3 regions of the Nitratireductor kimnyeongensis genome follow, and region 3 is predicted to be linked to each of the others. Evidence: predicted binding sites of a transcription regulator. Region 3 holds the regulator's gene; each other region holds the start of a gene.
The links. Region 3 encodes LexA, which represses DNA repair genes until DNA is damaged. Its sites were predicted from a motif close to TGTTCNNNNTGTGTTCNG; they were not measured.

Region 1 (3,281 bases), 140 kb from region 3:
CGGGTCTCCATAGATTCAGATGCCGATCAGAACGGGATTTCGTCGTCGAGGTTCTGCGAGTAGCCGCCTCCGCCACTGCCACCGCTGGTATCGGCAGGGCCTGACTGGCCGAAATCGGAACCGCGATTGCCACCGCCGCTATAACCGACCTGATTGTCGCCGCCCTGCCCGCGCGTGTCGAGCATCTGCAGTTCGCCACGGAATTTTTGCAATACAACTTCAGTCGTGTAGCGTTCCTGACCGTTCTGGTCGGTCCATTTGCGTGTCTGAAGCTGGCCCTCGATATAAACCTTGGCGCCCTTCTTCAAATATTGCTCGGCCACCTTGGCAAGATTATCGTTGAAAATCACGACATTGTGCCACTCGGTCCGCTCACGGCGCTCACCCGACTGGCGATCGCGCCAGGTTTCAGAGGTGGCGATGCGCATATTAACCACCGGATCGCCGGAATTTAGCCGGCGAATTTCGGGATCTGCACCCAGATTTCCCACCAAAATGACCTTGTTGACGCTGCCCGCCATAACGCTTCTCCACGCTTGTCCGAAATCTGCTGCGCACTTTATCGAAAGCCGCGCTCCCGCGCGCGCTCCGCCTGCGGTGCTCCGGCTCTCGTCCACAGCTCATTTGTTCTTATTATGTTCACATTCAATGATCAGCGTCAATGCACCCGCTCCCGCGCACGCAACGTGAGAGAAAAGCCCCGCCGCCTTTTGGTCGCACGGGGCTCCGGGTCTTCCGACCCTCCATACCGGGAATGGTTTACCGGTGTCATCAGGCAGGGCTTTTTACAACCCTGTCTTCAAAGAGTTTTGATTTTAGGGGGCAGCCAGCCGCCAGCGTTGTCATGCCTGCCGGCGATCGCGTTCTCCAGAAACGTCAATCACCATGGATCGGTATCGAAACACATTTTCCGCGACAAGCGTCGAATGTGTCTTGAACCGATCAGCCGGCTGTGGCTTCGCAATCCAGGCGAAGCCCTAGGGATCGGTCAGGTGGAGTCATACCCTGCTCCTTCTTCGCGTTTCGGCCATTGCTCGGTGTTTGCCTGCTCAGGCAGACCGTGCTTGCAGATATGCCCACAGGCATTTCCACGGCGCACTCAAACCACGAGCGCTGACCGAGATATACTGCGCCTTCGGGGCGTAGCGGTCAAGAAAATGCCTTGCCAAGCCGGCAAATGTGATCAGCTGTAACCTGGCGCATTTTCTCGATCGCATGGTCGGGTCTGGCAAAATTGTCAGGAGAGCGTTCGTTTTTTGTTCTTTTTCCTTGCGGAACGCCGGGGAGCACGTGTTAAAGGGAGATATGCGTTTTCGTCTCAAACTGATGAGACGGGGGCGCTCGCGGCGAAGCGCTGTCGGCACGGTGTCATTCCGACCCGGCGGTCGACATTTGCATCCCGCTTCCTACATGATGCACAGACCGGCGTGCTGCCGGCCCATCCGGTTTCTCAAAACAGGCAGCGACGGGGCATGCCAGAACACAAGTCCATCACCATTCGCGGCGCGCGCGAGCACAATCTCAAGAATGTCGATCTCGACCTGCCGCGCGAGAAGCTCATCGTCATGACCGGTCTGTCGGGTTCCGGCAAGTCGTCGCTCGCCTTCGACACTATTTATGCCGAAGGCCAGCGGCGCTATGTGGAGAGCCTTTCGGCCTATGCGCGCCAGTTTCTGGAAATGATGCAGAAACCCGATGTCGACCAGATCGACGGGCTTTCGCCAGCCATTTCCATCGAGCAGAAGACGACGTCTAAAAACCCTCGCTCGACCGTCGGAACGGTGACGGAGATCTACGACTATATGCGCTTGCTTTTTGCGCGGGTGGGCGTTCCCTATTCGCCGGCCACGGGATTGCCGATCGAAAGCCAAACGGTCAGTCAGATGGTCGACCGGGTTATGGTTCTGGAGGAAGGCACGCGGCTTTACATCCTGGCGCCCATCGTGCGCGGCCGCAAAGGCGAATACCGCAAGGAAATGGCCGAGCTCCAGAAAAAGGGCTTTCAACGCGTCAAGGTGGATGGCGAGTTCTACGAGATTGCCGACGTTCCCGCACTCGACAAGAAATACAAGCACGACATCGACGTCGTGGTGGACCGGGTCGTGGTGCGCGACGATCTCGCCACACGGTTGGCGGATTCGCTTGAGACCTGTCTAAGGCTTGCCGAGGGACTGGCGGTCGCGGAATTTGCCGATAAACCTCTCTCCGATGAGGCAACGGCAAAAGGTGGAAGCGCCAACAAATCCAAGAACGAGACGCATGAGCGGATCGTCTTTTCAGAAAAATTCGCCTGCCCGGTTTCAGGCTTCACGATCCCGGAGATCGAGCCGCGTCTGTTTTCGTTCAACAATCCGGCCGGCGCCTGCCCCACTTGCGACGGGCTTGGCAGCCAGCGCGCTATCGATCCGAACCTGGTGGTGCCTGACGACGGTGCGATCCTGCGCGAAGGGGCGATTGCGCCCTGGGCGAAATCCACGTCGCCCTATTATCTGCAGACGCTAGAGGCGCTCGGACGTGAATATGGGTTCAAGGTCGGCGACCGCTGGCGTGACCTTCCGGCGGAGGGTCAGGATGCCATCCTGAACGGCACGGGCTCGAAGAAGATCGTCTTCGACTATGATGATGGTCTGCGCAGTTACCGCACCACGAAGCCCTTCGAGGGCGTGGTGGTCAATCTCCAGCGCCGCTGGAAAGAGACTGAATCGGCCTGGATGCGCGAAGAGATCGAGCGCTACATGTCGGCCCATCCCTGCCCGGCCTGTGGCGGGCACCGTCTCAAACCGGAAGCCCTGGCGGTGAAGATCGACGGCCTGCATATCGGCCAGGTGACGGAAATGTCGATCCGCAAGGCTGGTGCCTGGTTCGAAGAGCTGCCGAGCCACCTTAATGACAAGCAGAACGAGATCGCCGTCCGAATCCTGAAGGAAATCCGCGAGCGCCTGCGCTTTCTCAACGATGTGGGCCTCGACTATCTGACGCTTTCACGCAATTCGGGCACCCTGTCGGGCGGTGAGAGCCAACGCATCCGTCTCGCGTCGCAAATTGGCTCGGGTCTGACGGGGGTTCTTTATGTGCTTGACGAGCCGTCCATCGGCCTGCATCAGCGCGATAATGACCGGCTTCTGGCAACGCTCAGGCATTTGCGCGATCTTGGCAACACGGTGATCGTGGTCGAGCATGACGAAGACGCCATCTTGACGGCGGACCACGTGGTCGACATCGGGCCTGCCGCCGGCATTCATGGCGGACAGATCATCGCCGAAGGTTCGCCGCGCGACATC
Region 2 (3,281 bases), 200 kb from region 3:
TTCGCGTGATCGACGCGGATCGCATCGGCATCAATGTCGACGAGACCACCGATGAGGATGATCTTGCGGCCATTGCTGCCCTGTTCGGCGCACAGCTTCCGGATGAAGCACCGCGCCTTGCTCCGTCCAAGGCGCGTGGCGAAGGCTTCCTCACCCAACCCGACTTCCATGCCCACCGCTCGGAAACGGAAATGATGCGCTTCCTGCGCCGGCTCGCCGACAAGGATCTGGCACTCGACCGCGCCATGATTCCGCTCGGCTCCTGCACCATGAAGCTGAACGCCGCCGCCGAAATGATGCCGGTCAGCTGGCCGGAAGTGGCAGGGCTGCATCCGTTTGCTCCTGCCGAACACACGGCAGGCTATAGCCGGATGATCGACGATCTCGACCGCTGGCTTTCGGAAATCACCGGCTTCGATGCGGTATCGTTGCAGCCCAATGCCGGCAGTCAGGGCGAATATGCAGGTCTTCTGGCGATCCGTCGTTACCATGCCGAGCGTGGTGAGACCGGTCGCGACATCTGTCTCATCCCCTCCTCGGCTCATGGCACCAACCCGGCATCCGCCTCCATGGCGGGTATGCAGGTGGTGGTCGTGCGCTGCACGGAAGATGGCAATATCGATCAGGACGATCTGAAGGCCAAGGCGGCAGAACATTCGGACAGGCTTGCCGCTCTCATGCTTACCTACCCATCCACCCACGGTGTGTTTGAGGAAGGCGTGCGCGATATGTGCACGGTCATCCACGAGCATGGCGGTCAGGTCTATTTCGACGGCGCCAATCTAAACGCCATGGTCGGGCTTGCCCGTCCGGGCGATCTGGGCGCGGATGTCTGTCACCTGAACCTGCACAAGACCTTCTGCATCCCCCATGGTGGCGGGGGGCCCGGTGTCGGTCCCATCGGCGTCAAGGCACATCTGAAACCGTTCGTGCCCGGCCATGTGGCGCTGGGCAGCGATCAGGCAGTGGCGGCCGCGCCCTATGGCAGCGCGTCGATCCTGCCAATCACCTGGATGTATATCCGCATGATGGGTGGAGACGGGCTCAAACGGGCGACGGAAATGGCAATCCTCAACGCCAACTACATTGCTCACAGGCTGAAAGAGTACTATCCGGTGCTGTATAAAGGCCGCAATGACCGGGTCGCGCATGAGTGCATTCTCGACACGCGCGTCTTCAAGGATCGTGCCGGCATCACCGTAGACGATATCGCCAAGCGGCTCATCGACTATGGCTTCCATGCCCCGACCATGAGCTTTCCCGTTGCGGGAACATTGATGGTCGAGCCGACGGAATCGGAGCCAAAAAGCGAGGTTGATCGCTTCTGTCAGGCGATGATCTCCATTGCCGAGGAAGCAGCAAAGGTTGAAAAGGGCCAATGGCCGAAGGAGGACAATCCTCTCGTCAACGCACCCCACACGGCGATGGAGCTGATGGGCGACGAGTGGACACGCCCCTACAGCCGCAGTGAAGCCGCCTTCCCCGAAGGTGGGCTCGCCTCCGCTTCCAAATACTGGCCGCCGGTTTCCCGTGTCGACAATGTCAGCGGAGACCGCAATCTGGTCTGCGCCTGCCCGCCCATCGAGGCATTGGCCAGCTGAGCCCAACACCACAGATCATCTCCCCTGTCCGGGGAGATGATCGCTCTTTTTGCCGCATGCACTTGGCTGAGGCCCGCGCTATCTGATAAAGCGTCGTCCACACGCTCCGAACGGAACCGGAACAGGCTTCGCTTTGCCTTGGAATCCATGGCAAACTGCGATGTGATTCGCGGACAGGACACAACACGCTTCATGGACGACAACAACGACCTCTTCGCCGGGATGACCGCAAATGTGGAACGTGCGAAAGCGCCGGAGCCGGCAGCGCCCGAACGCAAACCCGCGCCGCGCCCTGCGCCGTCCACCTCGCCCGCATCGTCCGGCGAGGGCTACAGTGCAGCCGACATCGAGGTTCTGGAAGGCCTTGAGCCTGTCCGCCGCCGTCCCGGCATGTATATCGGCGGCACCGACGACAAGGCGCTGCATCACCTCTTCGCCGAGATCATCGACAACTCCATGGACGAGGCGGTGGCCGGTCACGCCACCTTCATCGAGGTGGAGTTGGACGCGGAAGGCTTTCTTTCTGTCACGGATAATGGTCGCGGTATTCCCGTGGACCCGCACCCCAAGTTCAAGGACAAGTCGGCGCTCGAAGTCATCATGACCACTCTGCATGCCGGCGGCAAATTCGATTCCAAGGTCTATGAGACCTCCGGCGGCCTGCACGGCGTGGGCGTCTCCGTCGTGAATGCGCTCTCTGAACTCCTTGAAGTCGAGGTCGCCCGCAATCGCCAGCTCTTCCGCCAGACCTTTTCGCGCGGCCTGCCGCAGGGCGGGCTCGAAAAGCTCGGCGACGTTCACAACCGCCGCGGCACAAAGGTGCGCTTCAAGCCAGACGAACAGATTTTCGGCAAGGGAGCGAAGTTCGAACCCGCGCGCCTTTACCGAATGGCCCGCTCCAAAGCCTATCTCTTCGGCGGTGTCGAGATACGCTGGGTGTGCGCGCCCGAACTGATCGGCGAAAAAGATCAGACGCCTGACAAGGCCACCTTCCACTTCCCGGGCGGTCTGAAAGACTATCTCATCGCATCGCTGGACGGACAGTTTCAGGTCACGAAGGAAGTGTTTTCCGGCCGCAGCGAAAAGAGCTCCGGCCATGGCGCGGTGGAATGGGCGATCACCTGGTATGGCGGCGACGCCATGCTCAATTCCTACTGTAACACCGTGCCCACACCGGAGGGCGGAACGCACGAGACCGGTTTCCGAAATGCGCTGCTGCGCGGCCTGCGCGGCTATGCCGAACTGACCGGCAACAAGCGCGCCTCCATCATCACCTCCGAAGACGTGATGATCTCGGCTGCCGGCATGCTCTCCGTCTTCGTGCGCGAACCGGAATTTGTCGGCCAGACCAAGGACAAGCTGGCAACGGCGGCTGCCATGCGCATTGTCGAAAACGCTGTGCGCGACCCCTTCGACCACTGGCTGGCAGAGAACCCTCAGGAAGCCTCCAAGCTTCTCGATTGGGTTGTCGCCCGCGCCGACGAGCGCCTGCGCCGCCGCCAGGAACGCGAAGTCAGCCGCAAGAGCGCCGTGCGCAAGCTGCGCTTGCCCGGAAAGCTCGCCGACTGCACAATGGGCGCGGCAGCGGGTGCCGAAATCTTCATCGTCGAAGGCGACTCGGCCGGCGGCTCCGCGAAACAGGCGCGCAACCGCGCCAGCCAGGCGGTGCTGCCACTGCGC
Region 3 (3,281 bases):
AATCGACCGTTTCCTTGTCGATATCCTCGAGAAGCTCGTGAGCCCCCTTCGTCAATCGCGACTCGGTATAGCGCATCGCAGCAGGCGGATCGCCATCGATGGAACCGAAATTGCCCTGTCCGTCGATCAGCGGCAGGCGCATGGACCAATGCTGAGCCATGCGCACGAGCGCATCGTAGATCGCCGCATCGCCATGGGGGTGATACTTACCCATCACATCGGCGACAGGACGTGCCGATTTCACATATTTGCGGTTCCAGTGATAACCGCTTTCGTGAGAGGCGTAGAGAATGCGCCGATGCACCGGCTTCAAACCGTCGCGCGCATCCGGGAGAGCGCGGCTCACGATAACGCTCATCGCGTAATCGAGATAGGAGCGCTGCATCTCCTCGATGATGGAAATCGGCTCGATATCGTCGGGCTCGCCCGGTCCGGTCGGCGTTGTCTGGTCAGTCAAATCGGATCACACACAAAATAAGGAATCACTGACTTCTTATATATGAAGCGCCATTGATTCTCCAATCGGAGCAGAGATTGGCGCCGAGGAAATCCAACGCAATTTCAGACGCATATGGGTGGTCTGTGAATGGCGTCGATGACAAATTGCCGCAGCATCCACACACACGCTGATAATCAGAGCTTTTCTGAAGCCTCCCAACTGGGTTAGACAGTCTCAAGGGAGGCCCCGATGGCAGGTTACGAGACCTTATTCAACGCGTTCGTCACACTGCTGGTCACCGTGGACCCACCGGGCCTGGCACCGCTCTTTCTCGCGCTGACGGTCGGGATGAATCGATCTGAGCGCAATCAGGTCGCCGTCCGGGCCGCAACTATCGGCTTTGCGGTCCTAGCCCTCTTTGGCGTGGCCGGCAGCGCCATACTTTCCGTGTTTGGTATCACGCTCCCGGCGTTCCGCGTCGCCGGCGGACTGCTCCTCTTCTTCATCGCTTTCGAAATGATCTTCGAACGTCGCCAGGAGCGGCATGAAAAGAGTGCTGAACGCGCAATCACCCGAGACATGATCCGAAACATCGCCGCATTTCCGCTGGCAATTCCCCTGATTGCCGGTCCAGGCGCGATCTCTGCCACCGTGCTTCTTTCCGGATCCTTCAGCGGCCTCGTCGGCACCGCAGCATTGCTGGGAATTCTTCTGACGACCATCGCCATTACCTATGCGGTGTTCACACTTGCAGACCGCGTCGACCATTTCCTCGGCGAGACAGGACGATCGATACTGACGAGACTTCTCGGTGTGATCCTTGCAGCTCTTGCCGTGCAGTTCGTAGCCGATGGCGCAAAGGCTCTGTTCAGCGCGCCGTGACGGCAGACGTCGAACGACAACACCGGGAGTTGCGGAACACAACTGGAACATATAGAGTATGTTCTGGTTTTGTTTTTAACTGATTCTCGGTGGCGCCCATGCTGACCCGCAAGCAGCACGAACTTCTCCTGTTCATCCAGGAGCGGCTGAAGGAGACTGGAATCCCGCCTTCATTCGATGAAATGAAGGAGGCGCTGGACCTTGCGTCGAAGTCGGGTATTCACCGGTTGATCACCGCTCTTGAGGAGCGCGGCTTTATCCGCCGGCTCCCCAACCGGGCTCGTGCCCTGGAGGTGTTGCGCCTGCCCGATTCGATTGCACCGGGCCTGAATGCCGGCGCACGCAAGTTTTCGCCCAGCGTCATTGAGGGCAGTCTCGGCAAAGCGCCTCCTGCCCCGCCCAAGCCGGCAGCAAGCAACGATGACGCCATTGCCGGTGTCGTGTCTGTGCCGGTCATGGGGCGCATTGCTGCGGGCGTTCCTATTGATGCCATTCAGCACCAGACCCATTCCATCGCCGTGCCTCCGGACATGCTGAGTGGGGGCGATCACTATGCGTTGGAGGTCAAGGGCGACTCGATGATCGAGGCCGGCATCTTCGATGGCGACACGGTGATTATCCGCGAAACCCAGACCGCCAATCCCGGCGAGATCGTCGTCGCCCTGGTCGATCAGGAAGAAGCGACCCTGAAACGTTTCCGTCGCAAGGGAGCGTCCATCGCCCTCGAAGCCGCCAATCCGGCTTATGAGACACGGATATTCGGTCCCGATAGGGTAAAGGTTCAGGGACGGCTGGTTGGCTTGATGCGGCGTTATTGAACCTGCTGGCGGAGGGGCGTCTGTTTTGCCTACCCCGCCTGGTTCCCTGTTTCATGAATGCGGCCAGGAGTTCGCTCAGGATCTCGCTTGGGCTGACGGGGTCACCTTCTTATAAAACAATCTTTGCAACACCTCTGGCAGCAGATCCGGCAGGTCTTCGGCGACCAATCCATACCCGAATGTTCGACCGCTTTCTGCATGAACCCACACCCCCGCACACGCCGCTTCAAAAGCCGGCATCCCTTGAGCCATCAGGCTTGCGATAATTCCCGACAGCACATCGCCAGATCCAGCGGTCGCCAAATGCGGGGTGGCATTCACATTGATTGCGGCCCGCCCGTCGGGTGCCGCCACGATCGTATCAAATCCCTTGAGCACAAGGGTTGCGCCCGATCGCTCGGCCGCTTCCTGGGCGCGCTGCACTTTGGAAACGCCTGTTCCGTCTTGAAGTTCGGGAAAAAGTCGGGCGAACTCGCCTTCATGCGGCGTGAGAACCACCTTGCCGGCGGAAGCCCTGATCATTCCAAAAAACACATCCGCCCGGTCACGAAAAGCAGTGATCGCGTCTGCATCGAAGACCAGCCCGCTCGCTTCAGTCGCCTGATCGAGAAGCGCGCGTGCGAAACTGCGCGTTCGCCCACCTGTGCCGGCACCTGGTCCCAGGAGGGCCCCGGAGGGTTTGCGGTCAACAAGAAATGCCTGCAACTCGCTCACCGTATCTGCTTTGCGCAACATGATCGACGTCAGATGCATAGCGTTGATCGAAAGCGCGTTGGCGGGCGAAAGCACTGTCACGGCACCTGCCCCCGCACGCGCCGCTGCGAGCGCTGAAAGTCTCGCTGCCCCGGTCGTGATGGCCCCACCGGATACCACCGCCACATGACCACGCGAATATTTGTGGGTGCCTGCGGTGATTTTCGGCCAGATTGGCCGCCACAACGGAGGCTGGTTTTCCCAAACCTTGCAGCCGACAGCATGAAGCGCACTGTCGGCAATGCCGATATCCGCTACGACAAGATCACCGCAAATTTGCCTCCCCGGCACGAGGAGATGTCCGCGCTTTTTACGAAAGAACGTGACAGTCAGGTCCGCTGAAAAGGCTGACCCGAGCGGCTTTCCGGTCAACCCGCATAAGCCGGTTG

Region 1: a site for LexA is predicted at 1,247-1,264, ahead of uvrA (excinuclease ABC subunit UvrA). Genes of this name have one in related genera too.
Region 2: a site for LexA is predicted at 1,708-1,725, ahead of parE (DNA topoisomerase IV subunit B). Genes of this name have one in related genera too.

The regions. Positions count from the first base shown of each region.
Region 1 covers NZ_CP078143.1:3,606,325-3,609,605, reverse strand. The annotation lists gene KW403_RS17110 (single-stranded DNA-binding protein) at 27-521, opposite strand; gene uvrA (excinuclease ABC subunit UvrA) at 1,473-3,281, shown strand, end outside.
Region 2 covers NZ_CP078143.1:154,567-157,847, forward strand. The annotation lists gene gcvP (aminomethyl-transferring glycine dehydrogenase) at 1-1,601, shown strand, start outside; gene parE (DNA topoisomerase IV subunit B) at 1,794-3,281, shown strand, end outside.
Region 3 covers NZ_CP078143.1:3,741,998-3,745,278, forward strand. The annotation lists gene gyrA (DNA gyrase subunit A) at 1-457, opposite strand, end outside; gene KW403_RS17760 (MarC family protein) at 689-1,321, shown strand; gene lexA (transcriptional repressor LexA) at 1,420-2,139, shown strand; gene KW403_RS17770 (NAD(P)H-hydrate dehydratase) at 2,215-3,281, opposite strand, start outside.